2 regions of the Pseudomonas sp. Marseille-Q1929 genome follow, and region 1 is predicted to be linked to the other one. Evidence: predicted binding sites of a transcription regulator. Region 1 holds the regulator's gene; the other holds the start of a gene.
What was found. Region 1 encodes sigma-54, which starts transcription at its own class of promoters, with help from an activator protein. Its sites were predicted from a motif close to ANTGGCATNNANNTTGCTNT; they were not measured.
Positions count from the first base shown of each region.

Region 2: a site for sigma-54 is predicted at 3,379-3,398, ahead of flgB (flagellar basal body rod protein FlgB). Genes of this name have one in related genera too.

Region 1 covers NZ_JAFLWU010000001.1:523,544-528,438, forward strand. The annotation lists gene lptA (lipopolysaccharide transport periplasmic protein LptA) at 1-489, shown strand, start outside; gene lptB (LPS export ABC transporter ATP-binding protein) at 489-1,214, shown strand; gene J1G37_RS02405 (RNA polymerase factor sigma-54) at 1,401-2,894, shown strand; gene raiA (ribosome-associated translation inhibitor RaiA) at 2,970-3,275, shown strand; gene ptsN (PTS IIA-like nitrogen regulatory protein PtsN) at 3,288-3,752, shown strand; gene rapZ (RNase adapter RapZ) at 3,755-4,612, shown strand; gene J1G37_RS02425 (HPr family phosphocarrier protein) at 4,629-4,895, shown strand, end outside.
Region 2 covers NZ_JAFLWU010000040.1:38,578-43,472, forward strand. The annotation lists gene flgM (flagellar biosynthesis anti-sigma factor FlgM) at 5-328, opposite strand; gene flgA (flagellar basal body P-ring formation chaperone FlgA) at 471-1,235, opposite strand; gene J1G37_RS26810 (chemotaxis protein CheV) at 1,330-2,262, shown strand; gene cheR (protein-glutamate O-methyltransferase CheR) at 2,305-3,132, shown strand; gene flgB (flagellar basal body rod protein FlgB) at 3,441-3,848, shown strand; gene flgC (flagellar basal body rod protein FlgC) at 3,852-4,295, shown strand; gene flgD (flagellar hook assembly protein FlgD) at 4,312-4,895, shown strand, end outside.

The sequences.
Region 1 (4,895 bases):
GCACTGGGAAGCGTGAGCGCCTGGGCTCTGCCGAACGATAGCCAGCAACCGATCCACATTTCGGCTGACGATGCGCAACTGGACGACAAGCAAGGCGTCGCCACCTACACCGGCGGCGTAATCATCACCCAAGGCTCGATGAAGATCACCGGCAACACGGTGACCCTGACCCGTACCCCCAATGGCGACATTGATGTGGTGACCTCGGTGGGCAACCTGGCTTACTTCGAACAGAAGCAGTCGCCTACCGACACCGGCCCGATGAAGGGCTACGGCAAGACCATCCAGTACCACGCCCAGCAGAACCGCATTGTCCTGATCGACCAAGCCAAGGTGCTCAGCCCGGACGGCAACTCCACGGAAGGCGAGAAAATCACCTACGACACCGTGAAGCAGATCGCCAACGCCGGCCGCGCCAATGGCTCCAAGGTGACCGCACCACGTCCGCGTATCGACATGGTTATCCAGCCGAAGAAGAAGGCCGAGTAATGGCAACCCTGAAAGCCCAGCATCTGGCCAAGGCCTATAAAAGCCGGCAGGTCGTGCGTGACGTCAGCCTGTCGATCGACAGCGGCCAGATCGTCGGCTTGCTCGGCCCCAACGGCGCCGGCAAGACGACCTGCTTCTATATGATCGTCGGCCTGGTCCAGGCGGATCAGGGTCGCGTGCTGATCGACGACCTGGATGTGAGCCACCAGCCCATGCACGGTCGTGCACGCGCCGGTATCGGCTATCTTCCGCAGGAGGCGTCGATCTTCCGCAAACTGTCGGTAGCCGACAACATCATGGCGATTCTCGAGACCCGCAAGGAACTCGACCGTGACGGCCGTCGCAAGGAGCTGGAAAGCCTGCTGCAGGAGTTCCACATCAACCACATCCGCGACAACCTCGGCATGAGCTTGTCGGGTGGTGAGCGTCGTCGTGTGGAAATCGCCCGTGCCCTGGCTACCGCGCCGAAGTTCATCTTGCTGGATGAACCGTTTGCTGGTGTCGACCCGATCTCGGTCGGCGATATCAAGCAGATCATCCATCACCTCAAGGCGAAGGGCATCGGCGTACTGATCACCGACCACAACGTGCGTGAAACCCTCGATATCTGCGAGACCGCGTATATCGTCAACGATGGCCAACTGATCGCCGAAGGCGATTCAGCCACTATCCTGGCCAACGAACTGGTGAAGGAAGTGTACCTGGGTCACGAGTTCCGCCTGTAAACACCGTGGTGTCACGGCCTGTTTGCCAAGGTGCGCGGGAGTCAATAGGAACCTCCGGATTTTTATTGTTACCGCGCTCTAGGCAAAGCCCGCGATATCAGGCATATAATTTGCTTATGTTTGGCGCTCACGCGCCCTGTCGTGGATGGCGCATTGCGCCGGCGAATAAGGTGTTAAGCCCCTGCCATGAAACCATCGCTAGTCCTGAGAATGGGCCAGCAGCTGACGATGACACCGCAGCTGCAACAGGCCATCCGCCTGCTCCAATTGTCGACCCTGGACCTGCAACAGGAAATCCAGGAGGCCCTGGAGTCCAATCCGATGCTCGAACGCCAGGAAGAAGGCGACGACTTCGATAACGCAGACCCGCTGGCCGACAACATCGAGCAAAAACCCAACTCCGACGTGCAAGAACCTTCCTACCAGGAAACCGCCCCAACGGTGGATAACCTGGAAGAAGGCGAATGGAACGAACGCATTCCCAACGAGCTTCCCGTGGACACCGCCTGGGAAGACGTCTACCAGACCAGCGCCAGCAGCCTGCCCAGCAACGATGACGACGAGTGGGACTTCACCACCCGCACCTCCGCTGGCGAGAGCCTGCAGAGCCATCTGCTGTGGCAACTGAACCTCGCGCCGATGTCGGACACCGATCGCCTGATCGCCGTGACCCTGATCGACTGCATCAACAACCAGGGCTACCTGGACGAGACGCTAGAGGAGATCCTCGAAGCGTTCGACCCGGAGCTGGACATCGAACTGGACGAGATCGAAGCCGTCCTGCACCGCATCCAACAGTTCGAGCCCGCCGGTATCGGCGCCCGCACCCTCAGCGAATGCCTGCTGCTGCAATTGCGCCAACTGCCCGCCAAGACCCCTTGGCTCGCTGAAGCCCAACGCCTGGTCACGGATTACATCGACCTGCTGGGCAGCCGTGACTACAGCCAGCTGATGCGCCGCATGAAGCTCAAGGAAGACGACCTGCGCCAGGTCATCGAACTGGTGCAGAGCCTCAACCCGCGCCCAGGCTCGCAGATCGAGTCCAGCGAAGCCGAATATGTGGTCCCTGACGTGATCGTGCGCAAGGACAACGAGCGCTGGTTGGTGGAGCTGAATCAGGAATCGGTGCCACGCCTGCGGGTCAACCCGCAATACGCGGGCTTTGTGCGCCGTGCCGACACCAGCGCCGACAACACCTTCATGCGCAACCAGTTGCAGGAGGCCCGCTGGTTCATCAAGAGCCTGCAGAGCCGCAACGAAACCCTGATGAAGGTCGCGACCCAGATCGTCGAGCACCAGCGCGGCTTCCTGGAATACGGCGACGAAGCGATGAAACCGTTGGTGCTGCACGACATCGCCGAGGCGGTCGGCATGCACGAGTCGACGATTTCACGGGTGACCACGCAAAAATTCATGCATACCCCACGGGGTATTTATGAGCTGAAATACTTTTTCTCCAGCCACGTCAGCACCTCCGAAGGCGGCGAATGCTCGTCCACGGCGATCCGCGCGATCATCAAAAAACTGGTTGCCGCGGAAAATCAGAAAAAGCCATTGAGTGACAGTAAGATCGCTGGTTTACTGGAGGCACAAGGCATTCAGGTCGCCCGTCGAACCGTCGCCAAGTACCGCGAGTCCCTCGGGATCGCGCCTTCCAGCGAGCGTAAGCGTTTGATGTGACGGGCGGGCCACAGCGTTCCAGTGGTGGGTATTCCTGCCCACCGCTTTATGCACTGGCAACGAAGGAGAAGCTGTATGCAAGTCAACATCAGTGGACACCAACTGGAAGTGACCGAACCGCTGCGCGCCTATATCGGCGAAAAACTCAAAAGAATTGAGGGGCATTTCGACAAGATCACCAACGTGCAAGTCATCATGACTGTCGAAAAGCTGAAGCAGAAAATCGAAGCCACCTTGCGTATACCCGGCGGGGAAGTAGTCGCCAATGCCGAGCATTCAGATATGTATGCCGCCATTGACGACCTGACCGACAAGCTGGATCGCCAAATCAAAAAGCATAAGGAAAAGCAGCAGAGCCTTCTCCAGGGCACTGGCCGCTAACACTCCCCACCCATGATTCGACTTGAAACCATCCTGACCCCCGGCCGTTCCCTCGTGAACGCGCCGGGCGGCAGTAAAAAGAAAGCCCTCGAACAAATTGCCAACCTGATCAGCCGCGAAGTGCCTGACCTGGAGATGCAAGATGTGTACGAGGCTCTGATTGCCCGTGAAAAACTCGGTTCCACCGGTTTTGGCAACGGCATCGCCATTCCCCATTGCCGCCTCAAAAGCTGTGAGGCACCTGTCAGCGCCCTGCTGCACCTGGACGCTCCCATCGATTTCGACGCCATCGACGGCGCACCGGTTGACCTGCTGTTCGTTCTGCTGGTCCCGCAAGCCGCCACCGATGCTCACCTGGAACTGCTCCGTCAGATCGCCAGCATGCTCGACCGCAAGGAAGTACGCGACAAACTGCGCAGCGCCAGCAGCAACGAGGCGCTGTACCAGGTTGTCCTGGATGAACAGAACGGGCAGTAATCATGCGTTTGATCATCGTCAGCGGCCGCTCCGGCTCGGGTAAAAGCACCGCCCTCAACGTTCTTGAGGACAACGGCTTCTATTGCATCGACAACCTGCCCGCCGGCTTGCTGCCGGAGTTGGCGGAGCGGGCGCTGATCCACACCGAACTGGCGCAACCCCTGGTGGCCGTTTCGATCGATGCCCGCAACCTGCCCAGCCACCTTGAGCGGTTCCCGCAACTGCTTGAGGAAGTTCGCGCCAAGCACATTCATTGTGATGTGCTGTACCTGGACGCCGACGAAGAGACGCTGCTCAAGCGCTTTTCCGAAACCCGTCGACGCCATCCCCTCAGCAGCCCGCATCGTTCCCTGGCCGAAGCCATCGAGGACGAAACCAAATTACTGGGGCCGATCATCGACCTCGCCGACCTGAAAATAAACACCACCAGCCTCAACCTGTACCAGCTGCGCGACGCCATCAAGCTGCGCCTGCTGAACCAGCCGGAGCCTGGTACTGCGTTCCTGGTCGAGTCGTTTGGCTTCAAGCGTGGCATGCCGGTGGATGCCGACCTGGTGTTCGATGTGCGCTGCCTGCCGAATCCCTATTGGAAACCCGAGCTGCGTGAGCAGTCCGGGCTAGACCAGCCCGTGGCCGATTACCTGGCAGCGCAGCCGGATGTCGAAGAAATGTTCCAGGATATCTCCAGCTACCTGCTCAAATGGCTGCCGCGCTTTGCTGCAAGCAACCGGGCCTATGTCACCATCGCCATTGGCTGCACCGGCGGCCACCACCGCTCGGTCTACCTGACCGAACGCCTGGGCCAGGTGCTGCAACAAACCCTCAAGAACGTCCAGGTTCGCCACCGCGACCTTAGCTGAAAGGATCACCCCCGCGATGCCCGCTCTGGAAATTGAAATCATCAACAAGCTGGGCTTGCATGCCCGGGCTTCCGCGAAGTTCGTCGGCGTTGCCGGGCAGTTCCCTTGCCAAATCCGTGCGGGGCGCACCCCGGAATCCATGGTCGATGGCAAAAGCATCATGGCCATGATGATGCTGGCCGCCGGCAAGGGCACCAGGATTCACCTCAAGACAGAGGGCGAGCAAGAGCAGGAAGCGATGGACGCCTTGGTGGCGCTGATCAACAACTTCTTTGATGAGGGT
Region 2 (4,895 bases), on a different contig from region 1:
TTGCCTAGCGCTCGGCTTCGAAGTTGAGCAGCTTGCTGGCTACACGGTTGCTGTCGACTTTGTAGCTGCCATCGGCGATTGCCTGTTTCAACTCGGCCACACGGGCGCTGTTGACTACCGGTTGATCGCGCAGCGAGTCAGTGACCTTCTGCAACTGTTGAGCCTCATTGCTCAGGTGTACGGATTCCCCGCTTTGGCTCGCGCCGGCCTGTTCTGCCTTGGCGGGCAGTGGCTGGGACTTGGCTTCTACGCTGTCCTTGGCACCGGTGGTGCGCGTGGAGCCGGGCAATGCCTGGGAATTATTTAAACGGCTGAAATCGATGACCATGATAAAAAAACCTCTGGGTATTTGGACGCTTGCCATGTTTTCGGCCATACCCGGACAAACTTTAGGCTCGATTGACAATAAACCTGCATGCGCACACGTCTGGTACACAGTGTAGGAAAAGCTGGCGCCTGATACCAGTTCTCTATAAAGCCACCTCGACCTGGCCGGGTGCCGTCACCCGTGCCTTGATCACGCGGTTGGAATTGAGGTTCTTGACCCTGATCTGTTCACTCATGCCGCCATTGGACAGCGCTTCCCCCGGCATTTTTACCTGCAAGGCACCGCTGCTGGCGGAAATCACCACCTGGTCGCCCTTGCGAATGACCTCGGCCTGTTCCAGGTGCACCAGCGTGATGACCTGATCGGTGACCACTGGTCGGGTCAATTTTTGCCCGACGGCCTGATCCACCGAGGTGAGATAGCCCTGGCTGATCAGGCTGATATCGCGCTCACGCAGCACAACATCGTCGAAACCGATGATGCCGGTGCGCTTCAGCGGCCGCGCCACCACCACCACATCGCGGAACAGCTTGACCTGCGCCGGCACGAACACCGTCCACGGCGCAGCGCCCTCGCAGCGTACTTTTACGGTCACGCGGCCAATCGGCTGGGCGGGACTTTCAAGGGTGGCTGTCAATTCCTTGTCGCACATTGGCATGCGCAGGCGCGGGTCGAGTTGGTTGACCTGGATTTCATAACGTCCGGGCGTCTGGGTGGTCGCCAGATAATCTTCTACAGTGAACTCAAGAAACCCTTGGGTGACGCCGATAAGTAGATCAGGCAAGGTGACGTTGTCCGCGCGGGCCGTGGTGCCCAAGCCCAAGGCAAGCAGCGCCAGCGGTACGCAAAACAAGCGGCAATACCGTGTCAGGTCAAGGTGTCGGGAAACTGTCGTTTTAATATCCATGACCAATAAATAGCAAAGCTCGTGCCGTTTAGTGTTGGGTGCGCGTCACTGCCCTTATAGGTATGGCCAAAGGTTTTAGCGTGGGAGTCAAGGCATGGCAGGAGTAATGGATTCAGTAAACCAGCGCACACAGCTGGTAGGGCAGAATCGCCTGGAGTTGTTGCTTTTTCGCCTGGATGGCAAACAGCTGTACGGCATCAACGTGTTCAAGGTGCGGGAAGTGCTGCAGTGCCCCAAGCTGACGATCATGCCCAAGTCCAGCCCGGTGGTGTGTGGCGTGGCCAACATCCGTGGCGCGACCATTCCGATCCTTGACCTGTCCCTGGCCACGGGCTCGGCAGGTTTGCAGGACCGCGAAAACCCTTTCGTGATCATCACCGAGTACAACACCAAGACCCAGGGTTTCCTGGTGCGCTCGGTGGAGCGCATCGTCAACATGAACTGGGAAGAGATCCATCCGCCGCCCAAGGGCACCGGCCGCGATCACTACCTCACGGCGGTGACGCGGGTGGACAATCAGTTGGTGGAAATCATCGACGTGGAGAAGATCCTCGCCGAAGTGGCGCCCACCTCGGAAGCGATTTCCGTCGGTGTGGTCGACGCCGAGACGGCGCACAAGGCGATTTCGCTGCGCGTGCTGACGGTGGATGACTCCTCGGTGGCGCGCAAGCAGGTGACCCGTTGCCTGCAAACCGTCGGCGTAGACGTGGTGGCCCTCAATGATGGGCGTCAGGCGCTGGACTACCTGCGCAAATTGGTCGATGAAGGCAAGAAACCGGAAGAAGAATTCTTGATGATGATTTCCGACATCGAGATGCCGGAAATGGACGGATACACCCTCACGGCCGAGATACGCAACGATCCACGCATGCAAAAATTGCATATCATCCTGCATACTTCATTGTCGGGCGTATTCAACCAGGCGATGGTCAAGAAGGTCGGTGCTGATGACTTCCTGGCCAAATTCCGTCCGGATGACCTGGCAAACCGGGTTGTCGACCGGATCAAGGCAGCAGATCACGGCTAGGGGATTTCCCCTGGCGGTCACACGATTTAAGAGGCGGTATCATTGTCTACGGGTAATTTGGATTTCGAACAGTTCCGGGTCTTCCTGGAAAAAGCCTGTGGCATATTGCTCGGTGAAAACAAGCAGTACCTGGTATCCAGCCGTCTCAACAAGCTGATGGAACAGCAGGGCATCAAGTCGTTGGGCGAGCTGGTGCAGCGTATCCAGGGGCAGCCGCGCAGCGGGCTCAAGGAAATGGTGGTCGATGCCATGACCACCAACGAAACCCTGTGGTTTCGTGACACCTACCCGTTTGAAGTGCTCAAGAGCAAAGTGCTGCCGGAAGCCATCAAGGCCAGCCCGGGCCAGCGCTTGCGCATCTGGTCGGCGGCCTGCTCCTCGGGGCAGGAACCGTATTCGATCTCGATGTCCATCGATGAGTTCGAGCGGACCAACATGGGCCAACTGAAGGCCGGTGCGCAGATTGTTGCCACCGACCTGTCCGGCACCATGCTCACCAACTGCAAGACCGGCGAGTACGACAGCCTGGCCTTGGGCCGGGGTTTGTCCCAGGAGCGCCTGCAACGTTACTTTGACCCGAAAGGGGCGGGGCGTTGGGCGGTCAAGGCGCCGATCAAGAGCCGCGTGGAGTTTCGCTCGTTCAACCTGCTCGACAGCTACGCCAGCCTGGGCAAGTTCGACATGGTGTTCTGCCGCAACGTGCTGATCTACTTCTCGGCCGAAGTGAAGAAAGACATCCTGTTGCGCATCCATGGCACCCTCAAGCGGGGTGGCTATCTGTTCCTCGGTGCTTCCGAAGCGCTGAACGGTTTGCCGGATCATTACCAGATGGTGCAGTGCAGCCCGGGCATCATTTACCAGGCTAAGTAAGTCGTACACGGTAAAAAATGTGGGAGCGGGCTTGCTCGCGAAAGCGCAGTGTCAGTCGATGCATGTATCAACTGACAGACTGCATTCGCGAGCAAGCCCGCTCCCACATTTGTTTTGCGGCAAGCCTTTCAATAGCGGCAACCCGGATTGCCGCTTTACTGGCGCTACGCGGAAACCGCTTGCCGCTTTTCTGGCATTGCCATCGGCAATCTGCCCTCAAACCCTTCAAATACGGGCTCTGCAAAAACTGGCACACACCTTGCTATAACCCTGTCAACGAACAGCAGGTCAGCCTAAAGGTTTCCGCCATGAGCATCAGCTTCGATAAAGCGCTCGGTATCCACGAACAAGCCCTGGGCTTCCGCGCCCAGCGTGCCGAAGTCCTGGCCAACAACATTGCCAACGCCGATACCCCGAACTACAAGGCTCGGGACCTGGACTTCTCCGCCGTGCTCGCTGCACAGCAGGACAAGACCAAGAACGGCACCTTCGCCTTGAACATGACCAACAACCGTCATATCGAAGCGCAAGGCCTGAGCAGTGGGGACGAGTCGCTGCTGTATCGCACGCCGATGCAGCCGTCGATCGACCAGAACACCGTCGACGCCCAGCTGGAGCAATCGGCTTACGCCGAGAACTCGGTGAACTTCCAGGCCAGCTTTACCCTGCTCAACAGCAAATTCAAAGGGCTGATGTCAGCCCTGCGTGGAGAGTAAGCCATGTCCCTGTCCAGTGTTTTCAATATTGCCGGTAGTGGCATGAGCGCCCAGACCACGCGTCTGAACACCGTCGCCAGTAACATCGCCAACGCCGAAACCGTGTCGTCGAGCATCGACCAGACCTACCGCGCCCGTCACCCGGTGTTCGCCACCATGTTCCAGGGCGGCCAGAGCGGTGGCAGCGATTCGCTGTTCCAGGACCAGGGCAATGCCGGTTCCGGCGTGCAGGTGCTGGGCGTGGTTGAAGACCAGAGCAATCTGGAAGCCCGCTACGAGCCTAACCACCCCGCCGCGAACGAAAAGGGTTACGTCTACTACCCCAACGTCAACGTGGTCGAGGAAATGGCTGACATGATTTCCGCCAGTCGCTCGTTCCAGACCAACGCGGAAATGATGAACACCGCCAAAGCCATGATGCAGAAGGTCCTGACCCTGGGTCAGTGATAAGGGGCGCCAAATAATGGCCATTGTTGATACCACTACCAACACGGCGGTCCAGGACCTTTTCAACACCAAGGTCAAGACCGCAACAAACAATGTCGCGAGCACCGCTACTGCTGCCACGGGCAACCAGTCCCTGGGCAAGGATGCGTTCCTGCAACTGCTGGTCACCCAGCTGAAGAACCAGAACCCGCTGTCGCCCCAGGACAACGGCGCGTTCGTCGCCCAATTGGCGCAATTCAGCAGCCTGGAAGGCATCAACACCCTGAACGACTCGGTGAATGCGATCTCCAGCAACTTCAGCTCGTCGCAAGCGTTGCAAGCGTCGTCGCTGGTGGGGCGTTCGATCATCACCCAGACCGACAAGGCCCTGGTGGATACGAGCAAGAGCATGACCGGTTCCGTCGCCGTTACGTCGGCGGTGGGCAATGTCTCGGTGAAGATCACCGACAAAGACGGCAACGTGGTCCGCACCGTCGATATGGGCGCGCAGAGCGCCGGTACGGCCGACTTTATCTGGGATGGCAAGAACGACAAGGGTGAGGTTGCCGCAGCGGGCACTTACACCTTTACCGCCACTACCAAGAATGACAAAGGCGACGC